DNA from 3 places in the Bacillus pacificus genome. Region 1 is predicted to be linked to each of the others. Evidence: predicted binding sites of a transcription regulator. Region 1 holds the regulator's gene; each other region holds the start of a gene.
The links. The regulator LexA, encoded in region 1, represses DNA repair genes until DNA is damaged. The targets are predictions, from matches to a motif close to CGAACATATGTTCG.

Region 1 (6,690 bases):
CACTATCAAGATAACTCCAAAGCTGAAATTGGTTTAGCTAAAATTTCTACTCTTATAAAAAAAGAACGTTCCGAAAATAGAAACGTCCTATTAATTGATAATGGTGACTTCATACAAGGAACACCCTTTACTTATCATTACGCTACATATGAAAAAGATAAGAAAAACCCAATGTCATTAATAGCAAACTATTTACGTTATGACGCTGCAGTGATTGGGAATCATGAATTTAATTATGGACTGGACGTATTAAATCATGCTATTTCTACTGCCAACTTCCCGTATTTATCAGCAAATATTTTAGATAAAAACAGCAAAGAATCTTATTTCGGAAAACCATATATAATAAAACAGATTGAATCAAATATAAAAATTGCTATTTTAGGGATGACAACGCATTACATTCCAAATTGGGAACAACCCCATCACATTAAAGACTTACAATTTGAAGATGCGTTAGAAACAACAAAAAATTGGGTTTCTTACATTCGCGAACACGAGAAACCAGATTTACTGGTCGTAGCGTATCATGGGGGATTTGAACGCGATTTACAAACTGGAGAACCGACTGAAGTTTTAACAGGTGAAAACCAAGGGTATGCAATGTGTCATGAAATTGAAGGCATAGATATTTTATTAACAGGCCATCAGCACCGAAAAATTGCTCAAACAGTGGGTAATGATGTAACAATTTTACAGACTGGATGTAATGGACATTCAGTTGGAAAAGTAACTATAACATTTGAAAAAATGAAACAAGAGTGGGTAAAAAAAGAGAGTTATTCAGAACTATTGGCTGTGCAAGAAATCGAGGCAGATCCAAATGTTCTTTACTTGGTAGCCGATTATGAAGAGAAAACACAAAAATGGCTTGATCAACCTATTGGAATCATCCACGGTGACATGCAAATTTCAGATGCTATGCAAACTCGTTTGAAAGACCATCCTTTTATTGAATTCATAAATAAAATACAGATGGATATTGCTAATGTTTCCATTTCTTGTACAAGCCTATTCCATAATACATCTCCAGGTTTCCCGGAACATGTAACAATGCGTGACATCGTTTCTAATTATATTTATCCAAATACATTAAAAGTAATTAGAATAACTGGCTCAGATATAAAAGATGCTCTCGAACTCTCTGCTTCTTATTTCACATTAAAAGAAGATGGATCTATCATCGTAAACCCTACCTTTATAGAACCAAAGCCGCAACACTATAATTACGATATGTGGGAAGGAATTTCGTACGTATTAAACATTTCAAAACCAATTGGCGCAAGAGTAGAATCTTTACAACATAAAGGCACTCCTCTTAATATGAACGAAGAATATGACGTCGTTATGAATAATTATCGCACAAGCGGCGGAGGGAACTTCTTTATGTTTCAAAATAAGCCCGTAATAAAAGACATCCCAACAAATATGTCTGAACTTATCGCTAACTATATATTGAAACATAAAAAGATAGAAGCAACCGTTAATAACAACTGGGAAGTTATTAAATAAATAAAAAAGATGGGCTTCGCCCATCTTTTAGTTTAATTTTGCATTATCTTGCTTTTTTAAAGCTTTTAATTTCGCCGGTGTAACATCAGTACCTTGTTCGTTAACAACTTTAATTCCTTTTAGTTCGTTTAACATATTTTGACGAAATCCTTTTAAATATTGTTCACGTAGCGATTGACGCTCACGTTGTTCTTCTTCAGTTAAACCTTCAGCTTTTGCTTTTTTCGCTAAGAAGTTAATGCGTTCAACGAGTTCGTGACTAAGCATCTCGAATCCCCCTTCTACTCAAAACTGATTATTATCATACAATAGTTACTCTTCTTTATCAAGCAATTGCTTTGTATACTCTACATATCTACGATGTACCGTCGCTTTTGAAACATTATGACCAAAGCCACGTAGTGTTGCTGCAATTTCTTCGAAAGTAAGTTCACTCTTACGCAAACGTACAATTTCCTCAATTGGCACTTCTTTCTTCTCTCGTCCTACACTTAAATGACGATTCTTTAAATTATTTTCTGGACGATAGCCTTTTTCTACTGCTCGTTGCATACCACGTTTAATTTTTAAATTATGAATCTTTCTTTGATACTCTTCAACAATACCAATAATATCTAATACCATTGAATCAGAATCCGACAATTGCAATTCACCATTATGTGTATGCGTATATACTTTTATTCCTTCTTTATGTAAACAGTGCATTAACGCAATCTTTGCATTCCCCCTACCAAGGCGCGTTTCATCTTGTATAAGTAGCACATCAATTTGTTCGTCTCGAATTGTATCTAGCACTTCTAATATGCCGTCACGTTCAATTGTATAGCCACTAGCCTGTTCCTCAATCACCTTAGTAACATTCATTTGATAGCGCTCCGCTAAATGCAATAATTCATCTTTTTGACGTAATAATGATGTTTCTTGTGCTTCTTTTGTTGTACTCACACGCGCATAAATAATTGCATTCATTATGAACCCCTCTTTCTCACTATAATTTCCCTTTAGTGTAACATAAATTCGCCTTTTGTTCGAACTTATGTTTGTAGAATGTTTTTTCACATGTTATACTTATTAATAAGAAAAATGAAAGAAAACGAGGTGTTAGAAAACATGGAAAAGTTAACGAAACGCCAGCAAGACATTCTCGACTTTATTAAGCTAAAAGTACAAGAAAAAGGATATCCACCTTCCGTACGTGAAATTGGTCAAGCAGTCGGCCTCGCTTCTAGTTCTACAGTGCACGGACATTTATCAAGATTAGAAGAAAAAGGATACATTCGACGCGATCCAACAAAACCACGCGCAATTGAAATTTTAGGTGAAGACCGAATGGATACAGAAACACAATCTGTTATTCAAGTTCCAATTGTCGGGAAAGTTACTGCTGGATTACCAATTACAGCAGTCGAAAGCGTTGAGGAACACTTCCCTCTTCCAGCTAGCATTGTCGCAGGAGCAGATCAAGTGTTTATGTTACGTATTTCTGGAGATAGTATGATTGAAGCTGGTATTTTCGATGGAGATTTAGTTGTTGTTCGCCAACAACAGTCTGCATATAATGGTGAAATTGTAGTCGCTTTAACAGAAGATAATGAAGCAACTGTTAAACGTTTCTATAAAGAAAAAGACCATTTCCGTCTACAACCGGAAAACTCTTCATTAGAACCTATCATTTTAAAGCAAGTGTCCGTTATCGGTAAAGTAATTGGCGTATATCGTGATTTACATTAAGAATATAAAAGAAGATAATTACCTTATTGATATACGGTAATTATCTTCTTTTTTGTATTTTGATAGATTTTCATACATTCTATTTCTTATGAACGCGTTTCAATCGTCACATCGCCCGCAGCTGTTTTACCGCTAATCTTTTTACTCCCATTACCAATCGTTACGTCTTTATTTTCTTCATTAAAAATTGTTACATCCCCGGCAGCACTTTGCCCAGTAATTACCGCATCTTTTGGTTTTTCCGATAAAGTAATATTTATATCTCCTGCAGTTGAACTTGCTTCTAGATTGTACTTAGAATCATGCTCTAGAATATTTATTTCCCCACTGGTCGTTTTTGCAGTCACTTTCCCTATTACTTTTTTAAAGTTTACTTCACCAGCTTTTGTAGATCCCTCCACATTCTTAGCCGTTACATGTTTCAAATCCACTTCTCCAGTAAGTGTTCTAGCACTTACACGGTCACTTTTCACATCACTTATTTCAATTTGTCCAGCAGATGAATTTACTTTTACATCTTGGTAAGAGCGTTCAGGCACAAGGAGAGTCAATGTAGACGTTTGAAACCTAAAATCGTAAAAAGAAAAATCAAATGAAGCATCTTTTTCTCTTTCCCCAATGATTTTTAATGTGTCACCATCTTCAGTAATACGAATCTCTTGTTTACGCGCATCTCCTGATTGCTTTACATAAAAAGAAGCGTCAGGAGATTTTCGGACAACAATATCCCCGACATCTAACTTAACTTCTATATTTTTTAGTGTTTCGTTTTTAATTTTATCTTCTTTGTTTCCTTCTTCTGCAGCTTGCACTGCTTTTTCATATGTTTGTGAAATCCCAATTACTCCAATAATGATACAAGCGATTGCTACTAACAAGATTTTTTTCATCATCTACTCCCCTTTTATCATTTTGAAGTTCCATATTACATAACGTACGCAAAGCTTTTTAAACCACTTCGTACTATAATAAGCGATTATACATAACAACAAACCTACTCCAACAAAAGTTATACTAACGAATAAATCTAACCATATAAAAGTACCCATAAATACTTTTCCAATTACGAAAAATGGCGTCACTACACTAGCAATCCCACCGACCCAAAAAGAAAATATAAAAGCAATAATTGCAAATAACGGGCCTAACACAATAATGAAATTAAACAAACTAAGTCCAATCGCCGCCATGACAGCTCTTGTCACATTTGAAGTTGATGGATCTTTTTTCATTTCATCGAAACGATACATCGCAAGCAATTCTTTTGCAATTACTTTCGGAGAGCCAAGCCCCTTTATTATTTCCGATTCAGTTTTTCCCTCTTCTATCCCAAACTGAAAATGCTCTTCATAATCAAATAAAATATCTTTTCTCTCTTCGTCCGGTAACTTTCTAAGGTGACTTGATAATTCCTTAAGAAACTGTTCTTTACTCACCCCATTCCACCCCTTCAATAATTTCTTGTACACCTTTCGCAAAATCACGCCACTCTGTTACTAACAAATTCAGTTGCGTTTCCCCTTGCTCAGTTAGTTGATAATATTTGCGAGGTGGTCCTTCCGTAGATTCTTTTAAATACGTTTGAAAATATCCTTCCTTCGTTAAACGGCGTAATAAAGGATATACTGACCCTTCCGATATTAAAAATTTATTTGAGATTTGCTGAACAAGTTCATAACCGTAACAATCCTTACGTTTCACAAGTGCCAGTACACACAGTTCTAACACACCTTTTTTAAACTGAACGTTCAAGTGCAATCCCCCTTTCTCATTTCAGTACTGTTCAATACACGGTACCTTCCTTATCCATAATATACCACTTAGTACTATTTATTGCAAGGTACTATATTTTTAAACACCCGAACTTTAGTATTAAACATATTCAATACCGAACACAACATATCATACAATTTTTTAAACCCATAGATATTACGCATGTTACTTTTACTTATCCACCCTTTTGGAACACAAAGTAATTCGAATTTCACCACGTTACATTAAAGATATGGAATAGAAATTCAAATACCGTCATATTTTTTCAGGCATCTATTCAATTCATTTCAACTAACACCTATATTATCGACAAATAAAAAAGCCCTGATACCGTAGTATCAGGGCTTCCTCACCTCTTAGTATAGAGACATATATTGATCGCGTTCCCATTGGTGAACTTGCGTGCGGAAGATATCCCACTCAATTTCCTTCGCTTCGATGAAGTGCTCAAGTAAGTGATCTCCTAATGCGTTACTAATTACTTCATTAGATTGTAATGTAACTAAAGCTTGCGCTAATGTTGCCGGTAAATCAACGATACCTGCTTCTTCGCGCTCTTCTTTTGTCATTACGTAGATGTTACGATCTACTGCAGCTGGTGGAGTTAATTTGTTTTTAATTCCATCAAGACCTGCTGCTAATAATGTTGCCATTACTAAATATGGGTTTGCAGCTGGGTCAACACTACGTACTTCTACGCGTGTGCTAATACCACGAGATGCAGGGATACGTACTAATGGACTACGGTTTTGTGCAGACCATGCTACGTAACAAGGAGCTTCGTATCCAGGTACTAAACGCTTGTAAGAGTTTACAGTTGGGTTTGCTACCGCTGTAAATGCTGGTGCGTGTTTTAAAATACCTGCGATGAAGTGACGAGCGTCATCACTTAATTGTAAGTCACCGTTTTGATCATAGAATACGTTCTCACCATTTTTGAATAGTGATAAGTTACAGTGCATACCTGAACCGTTCACACCGTATAATGGTTTTGGCATAAATGTTGCGTGTAAACCGTGTTTACGAGCAATTGTTTTTACAACAAGTTTGAATGTTTGAATGTCATCACATGAACGAATTGCATTTGCATATTTGAAGTCAATTTCGTGTTGCCCTGGAGCAACCTCATGGTGAGACGCTTCAATTTCAAAGCCCATTTCTTCAAGTTCAAGAACGATATCACGACGACAGTTTTCCCCTAGATCCATCGGCGCAAGGTCGAAGTATCCACCGTTATCGTTTAATTCTAATGTCGGATTTCCTTTTTCATCTACTTTGAATAGGAAGAATTCTGGCTCTGGTCCAAGATTGAAATCTGAGAATCCTAAAGCTTCCATTTCTTTTAATACACGCTTTAAATTGTTACGTGGATCCCCTTCAAATGGAGTGCCATCTGCATTGTAAATATCACAGATTAATCGAGCTACTTTACCTTTTTCAGCTGTCCAAGGGAAAATCACCCAAGTATCTAAGTCTGGATATAAGTACATATCAGATTCTTCAATACGTACGAAACCTTCAATAGAAGATCCATCAAACATCATTTTGTTATCAAGAGCTTTTGTTAATTGGCTCACTGGAATTTCTACGTTTTTAATTACTCCTAAAAGGTCCGTAAATTGTAAACGGATATACTTTACATTCTCTTCTTTCGCCAAACGGAAAATATCTTCT
Region 2 (6,690 bases), 440 kb from region 1:
TAAAAAAAGGACGAACAGATCGTCCTTTTTACCAAAACATACTTGCGCCAGCAAGTAATGTTGTTACAAGCATAGAAATTAGCATTACATAAATCATAACTTTTTGAGCTTTTTTATGCATCGTTAAACCTCCTTGCAAATCAGTACAATATCATTGTAACGAGAAATGATATTGTGGACAAGGGGGAGAGAAATGACAAAATTCGAGAAGTGTGTGTAAAGTATAACAGGAAATTTGTATGTACGTAGAGAATATATAAGAATGATAGGGTATAAGTTTTTTGTTATGCAAGCTGAAGAATGGAGATACGATGATGAAAATATATGAAACAAATCGTTTACATTTAAGGGAAATTGATGAGTCGTATGCTGAAAAAGTTCTTCAATATTACGACAGAAATCGTGAATTTTTAAAAGCCTGGGAAGAGTATAGACCGGATGATTTTTTTACGTTAGATTATCAAAAGAAAAAGTTACAAAAGGATAGAAAAGAGATCGCAGAAGGTAAAATCATCAGGCTTTGGATTTTTAAAAAAGGTGATGATACGAAAATAATTGGATGTATTTCATTTAATTTAATTGTTCGTGGAATTTACCAATCTTGTGTACTCGGCTATAAATTAGATAAGGAAGAGTTAAACAAAGGTTATACGACAGAAGCGCTTAGAAAAGCGATTCAAGTTGCTTTTGAGGAATTTCAATTACATCGTATAGAAGCACCGATTATGCCACGAAATTTAGCATCTATACAAGTCGTGACGAAGATAGGTTTTCAGTATGAGGGCGTGTCTAGGAAGATGTTAATGGTTAATGGAGTGTGGGAAGATCATATGCGCTGGGTATTGTTAAATGAGTAATAGAAAGCAGATGGTTATCTAGACATATAAACCGTCTGTTTTTTGTCTTGTATTTCGAAACTTTTGCGAAATTCTGTTATAATTAATAGTGTTACATACATAATGGTAGTGCAGGAGGCGCAGTCTTATGATTAATCAAGAACGTTTAGTAAATGAATTTATGGAGTTAGTACAAGTAGATTCTGAAACGAAATTTGAAGCAGAAATTTGCAAAGTATTAACAAAGAAATTTACAGATTTAGGTGTAGAAGTATTTGAAGATGACACAATGGCTGTTACTGGGCATGGTGCAGGTAACTTAATTTGTACATTACCAGCAACAAAAGATGGTGTTGATACAATTTACTTTACTTCTCATATGGATACAGTAGTTCCTGGTAATGGAATTAAGCCTTCTATTAAAGATGGATATATCGTATCAGATGGTACTACGATTTTAGGTGCAGATGATAAAGCAGGATTAGCATCCATGTTCGAAGCAATCCGTGTTTTAAAAGAGAAAAATATCCCTCATGGTACAATTGAATTTATTATTACAGTTGGAGAAGAATCTGGTCTTGTTGGTGCAAAAGCATTAGATCGTGAGCGCATTACTGCGAAATACGGTTATGCATTAGATAGCGATGGAAAAGTTGGTGAAATCGTTGTTGCAGCTCCAACACAAGCGAAAGTGAATGCGATTATTCGCGGGAAAACAGCTCATGCTGGTGTAGCACCAGAAAAAGGTGTATCTGCAATTACTATCGCAGCGAAAGCAATTGCGAAAATGCCACTTGGCCGTATTGATTCTGAAACAACTGCAAATATTGGACGTTTTGAAGGTGGTACACAAACGAATATCGTTTGCGATCACGTACAAATCTTTGCAGAAGCGCGTTCTTTAATCAATGAAAAAATGGAAGCGCAAGTTGCGAAAATGAAAGAAGCATTTGAAACAACTGCAAAAGAAATGGGCGGTCATGCAGACGTTGAAGTAAACGTTATGTATCCAGGATTTAAATTTGCTGATGGCGATCACGTTGTAGAAGTTGCAAAACGTGCAGCTGAAAAAATTGGTCGTACACCTTCTCTTCACCAAAGTGGTGGCGGAAGTGATGCAAACGTAATTGCAGGACACGGCATTCCAACAGTTAACTTAGCAGTTGGTTATGAAGAAATTCATACAACAAATGAAAAGATTCCTGTTGAAGAATTAGCGAAAACAGCAGAATTAGTTGTTGCAATTATTGAAGAAGTAGCGAAGTAATGTAATAGAAAAAGCGTGTAAATCACAACTGATTTACACGCTTTTTATTTTGATTCGATTGCTTTTACAAGGCGGATAAGCCAATACAAGAAAATCCATGGCAGTATGTAAGTTGTTACTACATGGACTAGGCGAGGGAGAAAACCAGCTATGTTAATATCAAAAATAGGAAGAAGTAAATAATTGATTGCGACGATTAGTATAATTACGAGAAACGTATAATTGAGTTTATCAGTCGATTTCATAATAATCACCCCTGATTACAAATATATCCACTTTGTTTAAATTATAGCAATAAATATGATAGAAAAGAACAAGTAATTATTATAATTATTGTGCAAAATTTGATATAATAAAAGAACGAATGTTCTAGTTGGGGGGAGTACTATGCGAGAAATGTATCCGAAAAAGGGCCGTGTTATTTTACATGTAGATATGAATTGTTTTTTTGCATCTGTTGAAATTGCTCATGACCCATCATTACAGGGGAAGCCGTTAGCGGTTGCTGGAAATGAAAAAGAAAGAAAAGGAATTATCATCACATGTAGTTATGAGGCGAGAGAATATGGAATACGTACAACGATGCCACTTTGGGAAGCAAAAAGGTTATGTCCACAATTAGTTGTAAGGCGCCCTAATTTTACATTATATCGTGAAGCTTCATTTCAAATGTTTCAAATCCTTTCCCGTTTTACGGAAAAAATACAACCAGTATCAATAGATGAGGGATATTTAGATATTACAGATTGTTACGCACTCGGTTCGCCTCTTGAAATAGCAAAGATGATTCAGCAAGTGTTATTAACAGAGTTACAGTTGCCGTGTAGCATCGGAATTGCTCCAAACCTTTTCCTAGCAAAAACAGCTTCTGATATGAAAAAGCCTCTCGGTATTACCGTGCTCCGAAAACGAGATATTCCAGAAATGATTTGGCCGCTTCCGGTTGGAGCGATGCATGGAATTGGAGAAAAAACAGCTGAGAAATTAAAAGATATTCATATACAAACAATTGAACAGTTAGCAAAAGGAAATGAACATATCATTCGCGCTAAAATTGGAAAGCATGGTGTTGATTTACAAAGAAGGGCAAAAGGTGTGGATGATAGAGAAGTTGATCCGAGTCAAATGGGACAACATAAAAGCGTTGGTAATTCGATGACTTTTTCAAAGGATATGGATGAAGAAAAAGAATTACTTGATATGTTAGAAAGGCTATCAAAATCAGTGAGTAAAAGATTACAAAAGCGAACTCTTGTCAGCTATAATATTCAGATTATGATTAAGTATCATGATAGGCGGACAGTAACGAGGAGTAAGCAATTGAAAAATGCCATTTGGGAAGAACGAGATATTTTTCAAGCGGCCTCTCGTTTATGGAAGCAACATTGGGACGGCGATTCCGTTCGTTTATTAGGTGTTACAGCTACTGAAATAGAGTGGAAGACTGAATCGGTGAAGCAATTAGATTTGTTTTCATTTGAAGAAGATGCGAAAGAAGAGCCGCTACTTGCTGTCATTGATCAAATTAATGATAAGTATGGAATGCCGCTTTTACAACGAGGTAGTCAATTATTACGTAAGCAAGAAAAGTCTTTTCAGCAAAAATTAGAAAATAAGTTTATGTAGAAGGTGTCATGAAGCTGTAAATATCATGACACCTTTTATGTTCAACTTGCTTCTAAATCTAATGAAGTTTTCCAACCAGCTGCAGTAACGCCAGATTCTAATAGCATTCTGCTCACTATTTTTTCAATTAAGACTGCTGTATTTGTGTTGCAGTGTAATGTCGCTTGTATACATACTTTTTGATTAGAATCTACGTCTTCACTATACAATTCTTTTAAACCAATGCCTTCAGAACTTACCATATGCATAAGTAAAAAACGAATATGGGCTTCATGTTCTTCTGAACAAGTGAGAGAAAGTAAGTAGTTCGTTTGTTCAGGTGATTCTTCTTTTGATTTTTGATTCATAAAGAGAGCGATTGGGCGAAGTAGTATGTTTGCTAGTAAAACACCAGCTGCACCTAATATAGCTGCAATGAGGAAACCAGCGCCTGTAAGAGTACCAACAGCAGCTGCGCACCATAGGGTAGCCGCAGTATTAAGCCCCCTAATACTAAAACCATCGCGGATAATAACGCCGCCTCCTAAAAAACCAATCCCACTGACGACTTGAGCGGCAATACGTGAAGGGCTAGCATCGTGATCAATCATGACGGATAATAAAACAAATATACAGGCACCAAGTGATACGAGAGCATTTGTCCGTAGCCCAGCCATCCTATGTCTCCATTGTCGTTCCATTCCGATGCAAGCACCTACAAGAATTGCAATAAATAATCTTAGTACAATGTCATACCATACCATCATGGTCACCTCCATACATATAAGTCCAAGTTATGTTTTTGAGAATGAGCGGGAAGCACCCGCTCATTCTCATTTTTATAACCAGCTATGAAACTTTTTAATATAAATTTTTTTTAGGAACTGTGTTAAGAAAGCATAGCCTAATAGTATTCCTATTAACCAAGGGAAATAGCTAAGTGGTAATGCTTGTAATCCAACGGCTGCTCCAAGTGGCGAGAATGGAATATAAATTCCGATTACCATAATACAAGCGGTTAATAAAAGAACCGGTACTGATGCAGTACTTTGAATAAACGGAATCTTCTGTGTTCTTATCATGTGAACAATTAAAGTTTGTGTTAGCAATCCAACGACAAACCAACCAGATTGGAATAATGATTGTTCGCTAGCTGTATTTGCACCGAAGACGTTCCACATGACCACATAGGTGATGATATCAAATACGGAACTAATGGGACCGATGCAAATAATGAAGTTCCGTAAATTTGCAGTATCCCATTTTCTTGGTTTTTCTAAAAACTCTTTATCCATTTTGTCCCAGGGGATAGACAGTTGTGAAATATCATAAAGTAAGTTTTGAATTAAAAGGTGAATGGCAAGCATCGGCAAGAAAGGAATGAAGGCACTTGCTACTAACACACTAAATACATTTCCGAAGTTAGAGCTCGCTGTCATTTTAATGTATTTCAAAATATTACCGAATGTAGTGCGTCCTTCTAAAATACCTGCTTCTAATATCATTAAACTTTTTTCAAGTAGAATAATATCGGAAGACTCTTTTGCAATATCAGTTGCAGTATCAACAGATATGCCAACGTCAGCTTCCCGTAACGCTACGGCGTCGTTAATGCCATCTCCCATATAACCTACAGTGTGTCCGTTTCCTTGTAATACTCGTATAATGCGAGATTTTTGCATTGGATTTAGTTTAGCAAAAACAGTTGTTTCTTCGGCTAGCTTTGCTAATGCTTTATCAGGTAAAGCATCGATTTCGTAACCAAGGATAGGCTCGCCAATATTTAATCCAACTTCTTTACATACCTTTTTTGTCACGATTTCGTTATCACCAGTTAAAATTTTTACTTGTACACCATGTTTTTGTAATGCTTGAATGGCAGTAGCGGCAGATGGTTTCGGTGGATCTAAAAAGCCAATATATCCAGCGAGAATCATATCATTTTCATCTTGTACGGCGTACTCTTTATTATTTGTTGGTCTATTTTTTTTATAAGCTACAGCAATAACGCGCATACCTTCACTATTCAAAGTCTCACTTAGTTGTTTTACATGTAAGCGCATGTCATCGGTAAGAGAAGCAATTTTGCCATCTATTTCAGTGTAGTTGCAAATAGATAAAATTTCTTCTACAGCCCCTTTACAGACCATTGTATGTTCACCTGAATTGTTTTTTACAATGACGGACATACGCCGACGAGCAAAGTCAAATGGAATTTCATCTAGTTTTTGAAAAACGGATGGATCAAATTTTTGAATTTCTTCTGTATGTTTTATAACAGCTTTATCTATTAAATTTTTCAATCCTGTTTGATAGAAGCTATTTAAATAGGCAAAGTGTAATACACGATTACATGTATTACCATTAGGATCTAAGTGCCGAACAAGTACAACTTTATCTTCTGTTAAAGTTCCTGTTTTATCGGTACAAAGAATGTTCATAGCACCTAAATTTTGAATAGAATTCAGCTGTTTTACAATTACTTTCTGTTTAGACATGTTAACGGCACCTTTAGCTAAATTAGCAGTCACAATCATTGGTAACATTTCAGGTGTTAGACCAACTGCGATTGCAATAGCGAAGAAGAAAGCTTCTTGCCAATCCCCTTTTGTGAATCCGTTAATGAGAAGAACGATAGGTGCCATAATAAGCATGAATGTAATTAAAAGCCAGCTTACTTTGTTTACACCTTTATCAAAGCTTGTTTCTACGCGCTTACCGATTACTTTATTTGCTAAAGAGCCAAAATACGTATCGGTACTTGTGGAGATGACAACCGCTCTTGCGCTACCACTTACAATATTTGTCCCCATGAAGCAAAGATTTTCCATATCGAGTGGATTGTAATTTTTTTTCGTGCTTTTCGGTAATAGATGTTTATTTTCTGTATGATAGCAGTTTTCGTATTTTTCTACAGGAAGTGCTTCTCCTGTTAAAGAAGATTGGTTCACAAATAAATCTTTAGCCGATAAAATACGCACA
Region 3 (6,690 bases), 490 kb from region 1:
TGGGATGTAGGACATCAATCCTATGTACATAAAATTTTAACTGGACGTGCAAAAGAATTCGGCACATTAAGGCAATATCAAGGTCTATGTGGTTTCCCAAAACGTTGTGAGAGTGAGCACGATGTATGGGAAACTGGCCATAGCTCGACATCATTATCTGCTGCAATGGGAATGGCTCTAGCACGTGATTTAAAGAAAACGAAAGAATATGTTATACCAATCATTGGTGATGGTGCTTTAACGGGCGGAATGGCTTTAGAGGCATTGAACCATATTGGACATGAAAAAACAGACATGATTGTTATTTTGAATGATAATGAAATGTCAATTGCGCCAAACGTTGGTGCGCTTCATAATGTGCTTGGACGTCTACGTACCGCAGGAAAATACCATTGGGTAAAAGACGAGCTAGAGTATATTTTGAAGAAAATCCCAGCTGTCGGTGGGAAAGTTGCTGCGACAGCAGAGAAAATAAAAGATAGTCTTAAATATTTACTAGTATCCGGTGTCTTTTTCGAAGAGTTAGGCTTTACATATTTAGGTCCAGTCGATGGACATGATTATGAAAAGTTATTCGAAACGTTGCAATATGCAAAGAAAACAAAAGGCCCAGTGCTTGTTCATGTTATTACGAAAAAAGGAAAAGGTTACAAACCAGCAGAGAGTGATGTTATTGGCACTTGGCATGGAACAGGACCTTATAAAATTGAATCAGGTGACTTCGTTAAACCGAAAGAAGTTGCACCAGCATGGAGTGCTGTTGTTAGTGAAACAGTACTTAAGTTAGCGAGAACGGATGAGCGTATCGTTGCAATTACACCTGCAATGCCTGTTGGATCGAAACTTGAGAAATTCCAAAAAGAATTCCCAGATCGTATGATTGATGTAGGTATTGCAGAACAGCATGCTACAACAATGGCAGCGGGTATGGCAACGCAAGGTATGAAACCATTCTTAGCGATTTATTCAACATTTTTACAAAGAGCATATGACCAAGTTGTTCATGATATATGCCGCCAAAATTTAAATGTTTTCATCGGAATCGATCGCTCTGGTTTAGTAGGAGCAGATGGTGAAACGCATCAAGGTGTATTTGATATTTCATTCTTACGCCACTTGCCGAATATGGTACTTATGATGCCAAAAGATGAAAATGAAGGGCAACATTTAGTATACACGGCAATGCAATATGAAGATGGACCAATCGCATTACGTTATGCGCGAGGGAATGGACTTGGCGTTCATATGGATGAAGAATTAAAGGCGATTCCAATCGGTTCATGGGAAACGTTAAAAGAAGGTACACAAGCAGCTATTTTAACATTTGGTACGACAATACCAATGGCAATGGAAGCGGCTGAGCGTCTTGAAAAGGCTGGAGTTTCAGTGAAAGTAGTGAACGCTCGCTTCATTAAACCAATGGATGAAGCACATTTACATGATCTCTTAGGAAAAAATATACCAATTTTAACGATTGAAGAAGCTTGCTTAATTGGTGGTTTTGGAACAGGAGTAGTTGAATTTGCGTCTGAGAACGGGTACCATAGTGCGTTAGTTGAACGAATGGGTATTCCAGATCGTTTCATAGAGCACGGTAGTGTAACAAAATTATTAGAAGAAATCGGTTTAACGACAGATGCTGTTGTAGACCGTATTCATACAATGATTCCATCAAAACAAAAAAGGGCGTAACAAATGAGTGCGAAAAAAGAAAGAGTAGATGTACTATTAGTAGAGCGAGGGCTTATAGAAACACGTGAGAAAGCAAAACGCGCCATTATGGCCGGCCTTGTATATGCGAATGAGATGAGATTGGATAAGCCAGGAGAGAAAATCCCACAAGATACAGAGATTACGGTGAAGGGGCAAGTTATGCCGTATGTAAGCCGTGGTGGTTATAAACTTGAAAAGGCATTAGAGACATTTCATCTTGATTTACAAGATAAAGTTATGATAGATATTGGTTCATCAACTGGTGGCTTTACCGATTGCGCGCTTCAAAATGGAGCGAAATTATCTTATGCATTAGATGTAGGGTACAATCAACTTGCGTGGAAATTGCGTCAAGATGAGCGTGTTGTCGTAATGGAACGAACGAACTTCCGTTACGTAACACCAGCAGACTTAGAACGTGGTTTACCGCAATTTGCTAGTATCGATGTTTCGTTTATATCATTAAAACTTATATTACCAGTTTTAAAAACAATGCTTATGCCGAATGGGGATGTAGCAGCGTTAATTAAACCTCAGTTTGAAGCTGGAAGAGAGCAAGTTGGTAAAAAGGGTATCGTTCGCGATCGAAAAGTACATGAGGCTGTCGTAGAAATGATTGTAGACTTTGCTATAAAAGAAGGATACGACGTAGAAGGTTTAACATTCTCACCGATTACGGGCGGGGATGGTAACATTGAATTTTTAATTCATCTGAAATGGCATGGTGAACGTGAGAATGGCGAAAATCATTCTCCAGTTTCTGTTGAGCAAGTAGTTACAGAGGCACATGATGTCCTAAAACAAAAAGGGAAAGGGGAATAACATATGTTGTTCCTCTTTTTGTTGTAATTGTATAATGATTGTAAAAACAATTGTGTACAAGTAACGAATTATAAGTTAACATAAATAAGTGAAGTATACCAATGTTTAAACTATGGTAAGAGATAGTGTGAGGTGCAAATGTATGAATAAAGGTCAGCGCCATATTAAAATCAGGGAAATTATTGCGAACAAAGAAATTGAAACACAAGATGAATTAGTTGATATTCTACGTAATGAGGGATTTAATGTAACGCAAGCGACAGTATCGCGCGATATTAAAGAATTGCACTTAGTGAAAGTGCCATTACATGATGGTCGCTATAAATATAGCTTGCCAGCAGATCAACGATTTAACCCGTTACAAAAATTAAAACGCAATCTAGTGGATTCATTTGTAAAATTAGACACGGCAGGACATATGCTTGTGCTAAAAACATTGCCTGGTAACGCTCATTCACTTGGAGCACTTATTGATCATTTAGAGTGGGATGAGATCATCGGAACCATTTGTGGTGATGATACTTGCTTAATTATTTGCCGTACACCTGAAGATACAGGTGTTGTCTCTGATCGTTTCTTAAATATGCTGTAACAAAAAAATCTTGTTTGCTTTCCTCTGTAAAGTGGAAAGTGAACAGGATATTTTTATTGGTTAAAAACGTGAATTCTTAATTGTAATATAATATTTTCTTTGAATAAAATTAGGAAATAGGTGGATTGACCCGTAAAACAAATGTTTGGTACAATGGAGCGGTTAGAAAAGTAATTTATACATACAAACATATAGTATGACTATTTGAATAAAGAACTGAGAAAAGCCCTTCATAGGGGATTAGTTTATAACGAGGTGAATGGGGCATTGTTATCGGAATTATCGATTAGAAACTTTGCTATTATTGAGGCATTAAATATTTCTTTTCAAAAAGGATTAACGGTTTTAAGTGGTGAAACAGGGGCCGGAAAATCGATTATTATTGATGCGATTAGTTTACTTGTAGGTGGCCGTGGTTCAGCAGAATTTGTTCGATACGGAACAGAAAAAGCTGAGATAGAGGGGCTATTTTATGTGGAAGATGATAAGCATCCATGTATTGAAAAAGCAGAAGAGTTGGATATAGAAATAGAAGACGGCATGATTATTTTGAAGCGTGATATCGCTGCAAATGGAAAAAGTGTATGTCGTGTAAATGGAAAACTAGTTACCCTTAGTGTATTAAAAGAAATTGGAAAAACACTTGTTGATATTCATGGGCAACACGAAACGCAAGACTTAATGAATGAAGAACGTCATTTATTTATGCTCGATCATTTTGATGGAGAGCGTATCGTTAAACAATTAGATATATACCAAAACGTATATGCTGACTATGAGAAATTAAAAAAACAGTTGAAATCGTTAAGTGAAAATGAACAACAAATGGCGCATCGCTTAGATTTAATTCAATTCCAGCATGAAGAAATCCGTAAAGCTGATTTAAAGATGGATGAAGAAAATGACTTAACTGAAGAACGATTGCAAATTTCTAATTTCGAAAAGATTTATAAAGCATTAGGTGACGCGTATCGCTCGTTAAGTGCTGACGGACAAGGGTTAGATAATGTACGAAGCGCAATGGGACAGATGGAGAGTATTACACATTTAGATGAAGTGTATCAAGAAAATCATGATTCCATTGCCAATAGTTATTATTTATTAGAAGAAGTTGCGTATCAACTAAGAGAAAAGCTCGATATGATGGAATATGATCCGAATCGCTTAGACGAAATTGAAACGCGTTTAAATGAAATTCGTATGCTAAAGAGAAAATATGGAAATACTGTAGAAGAGATTTTAGCGTATGCTGATAAAATTGAACAAGAAATTTTTACGATTGAAAATAAAGACGTTCATATTGAAACGACGAAGAAACAGTTGAAGGAATTAGAAAGTGTTATTCTAAAAGAAGCAACGTTGTTAAGTAATATGCGTCATGAACTTGCAGAGCATCTTACAAATGCCATTCATCAGGAATTAAAAGAATTATATATGGAAAAAACAAAATTTGAAGTGAGAATCATGAAGCGAGAAGGAAATGCAGAAGAGCCTCTCGTGGAGGGAGCACCGGTAAGACTTACAGCGGATGGTTACGATCATGTGGAATTTTATATTTCAACAAATCCGGGTGAGCCGCTAAAACCACTTTCAAAGGTTGCTTCTGGCGGAGAGTTATCCCGTATTATTTTAGCTTTAAAAAGCATTTTTTCTAAGCATCAAGGTGTTGCATCTGTTATTTTTGATGAAGTGGATACTGGTGTAAGTGGCCGGGTCGCACAGGCTATTGCGGAAAAGATTTATCGAGTATCAGTAAACTCACAAGTACTTTGTATTACGCACTTACCTCAAGTAGCTTCAATGGCGGATTCGCATTTATTTATTCGAAAACAAGTAGCAAATGATCGAACAATTACATCAGTTACCGTTTTAACTATGGAGGATAAAGTAACAGAAATAGCTCGAATGATTTCTGGTGTGGAAATTACAGATTTAACGACAGAACATGCGAAAGAATTACTTACGCAAGCGCATCGTTTTAAACAGACAGCAGAGGCTATCCAGTAATGGATAGCTTTTTTTCTCAAATGATGATTTCTTAATTCTTCCGGTTATAAATAAAGCATTGCAAGGAGAGATTAAAAAGTGAAGCCAAAAGGCTGAATGTGGGGTAGGAGCGAGGAGAGTGAATAAATTGAAATTAGAAAGATTTCGCAAAATAATAGGTATTTTTCTCCTTGTTTCTTTAGTTTTTATTGGGTGTTTTAAACCGCTTCGGACGTTTATTTCATCTCCGAAGCAACTTGTTGTTTTTGAAGGACAACAATCAGAAATGGCTTCATTACCAGTGTTTAAAGCTTCATCTACAGATCGTCATGTGTTTACAGTAAGTTCAAATGAACAAAAACAAGGACTTATGGTAAATTCTCATCAAAATGGTGAAGCAGATATGGTGTTTCAGCTTGCTGGTTTTCCAGTGAAAAAAGTAAATGTGAGAGTATTAAAAGATTTCAAAGTTATTCCAGGTGGACAATCAATTGGTGTAAAGTTAAACACAAAAGGGGTACTTGTTGTAGGCCATCATTTAATTCAAACTGAAAAAGGGAAAGTATCTCCTGGTGAAACAGCTGGTGTGCAAATTGGAGATATGATTACTGAAATTAATGGTAAAACAATTGAAAGAATGAGTGATGTAGCACCATTTATTCATAATAGTGGGGAAACAGGCGAACCGCTTAATCTCGTTTTGTTAAGGGATGGAAAGCATATCCGCACTAAATTAACACCACAAAAAGACAGTGGAGAATCGTCTTATCGCATTGGTTTATATATTCGTGATTCGGCAGCTGGAATCGGAACAATGACATTTGTTCATCCTGATTCTATGAAATATGGGGCACTTGGTCATGTCATTTCTGATAATGATACGAAAAAGCCGATTCAAGTCGAAGATGGACAAATTATGCGTTCGACAGTTACATCAATTGAAAGAGGTAGTCATGGGAATCCAGGGGAGAAATTAGCGAGGTTCTCACCTGATCGTGAAGTGATTGGCAATATTACAATCAATAGTCCATTTGGTATTTTTGGCAAATTGAATACAAATATGACAAATGGCGTAATGGATAAAGCAATGCCTATTGCACTATCTCATCAAGTAAAAGAAGGACCAGCAAAAATATTAACGGTTATTGATCAAGATAAAGTGGAAGCGTTTGATATTGAAGTTGTGAGTACAGTACCGCAAAAGTTTCCGGCAACAAAAGGCATGGTAATAAAAGTAACAGATAAACGTTTATTAGCGAAAACAGGTGGTATCGTACAGGGGATGAGCGGAAGTCCAATTGTACAAAATGGAAAGGTAATTGGCGCTGTTACACATGTATTTGTAAATGATCCAACATCAGGATATGGTGTTCATATTGAATGGATGTTACATGAGGCTGGAATTAACATTTATGATCAAGAAAGAAAAGCGAGCTAATTAATAATTAGCTCGTTTTTCTATTGAAAAATTCGTTGAAATTTTGTAAAAGCTCCGCAAGAGGTGTTTTTTGTTGTAAAATAAAAGGAAAGGGTTGAACGTTTCGTTGTTTTTCTATGATGGAATGTGTTGCGAAAAG

Region 2: a site for LexA is predicted at 2,461-2,474, ahead of LMD38_RS06355 (DNA polymerase IV). Genes of this name have one in related genera too.
Region 3: a site for LexA is predicted at 3,262-3,275, ahead of recN (DNA repair protein RecN). Genes of this name have one in related genera too.

The regions. Positions count from the first base shown of each region.
Region 1 is NZ_CP086328.1:1,640,923-1,647,612, reverse strand. Features, by position in the region: gene LMD38_RS08645 (bifunctional metallophosphatase/5'-nucleotidase) at 1-1,512, shown strand, start outside; gene LMD38_RS08640 (DUF896 domain-containing protein) at 1,540-1,779, opposite strand; gene LMD38_RS08635 (YneB family resolvase-like protein) at 1,825-2,481, opposite strand; gene lexA (transcriptional repressor LexA) at 2,623-3,243, shown strand; gene LMD38_RS08625 (DUF4097 family beta strand repeat-containing protein) at 3,330-4,136, opposite strand; gene LMD38_RS08620 (DUF1700 domain-containing protein) at 4,137-4,679, opposite strand; gene LMD38_RS08615 (PadR family transcriptional regulator) at 4,672-4,995, opposite strand; gene glnA (type I glutamate--ammonia ligase) at 5,373-6,690, opposite strand, start outside.
Region 2 is NZ_CP086328.1:1,198,383-1,205,072, forward strand. Features, by position in the region: gene prli42 (stressosome-associated protein Prli42) at 29-121, opposite strand; gene LMD38_RS06340 (GNAT family N-acetyltransferase) at 312-857, shown strand; gene LMD38_RS06345 (tripeptidase T) at 985-2,103, shown strand; gene LMD38_RS06350 (hypothetical protein) at 2,148-2,348, opposite strand; gene LMD38_RS06355 (DNA polymerase IV) at 2,491-3,729, shown strand; gene LMD38_RS06360 (MgtC/SapB family protein) at 3,771-4,472, opposite strand; gene mgtA (magnesium-translocating P-type ATPase) at 4,548-6,690, opposite strand, start outside.
Region 3 is NZ_CP086328.1:1,155,555-1,162,244, forward strand. Features, by position in the region: gene dxs (1-deoxy-D-xylulose-5-phosphate synthase) at 1-1,692, shown strand, start outside; gene LMD38_RS06105 (TlyA family rRNA (cytidine-2'-O)-methyltransferase) at 1,696-2,535, shown strand; gene argR (arginine repressor ArgR) at 2,678-3,127, shown strand; gene recN (DNA repair protein RecN) at 3,395-5,134, shown strand; gene spoIVB (SpoIVB peptidase) at 5,253-6,551, shown strand.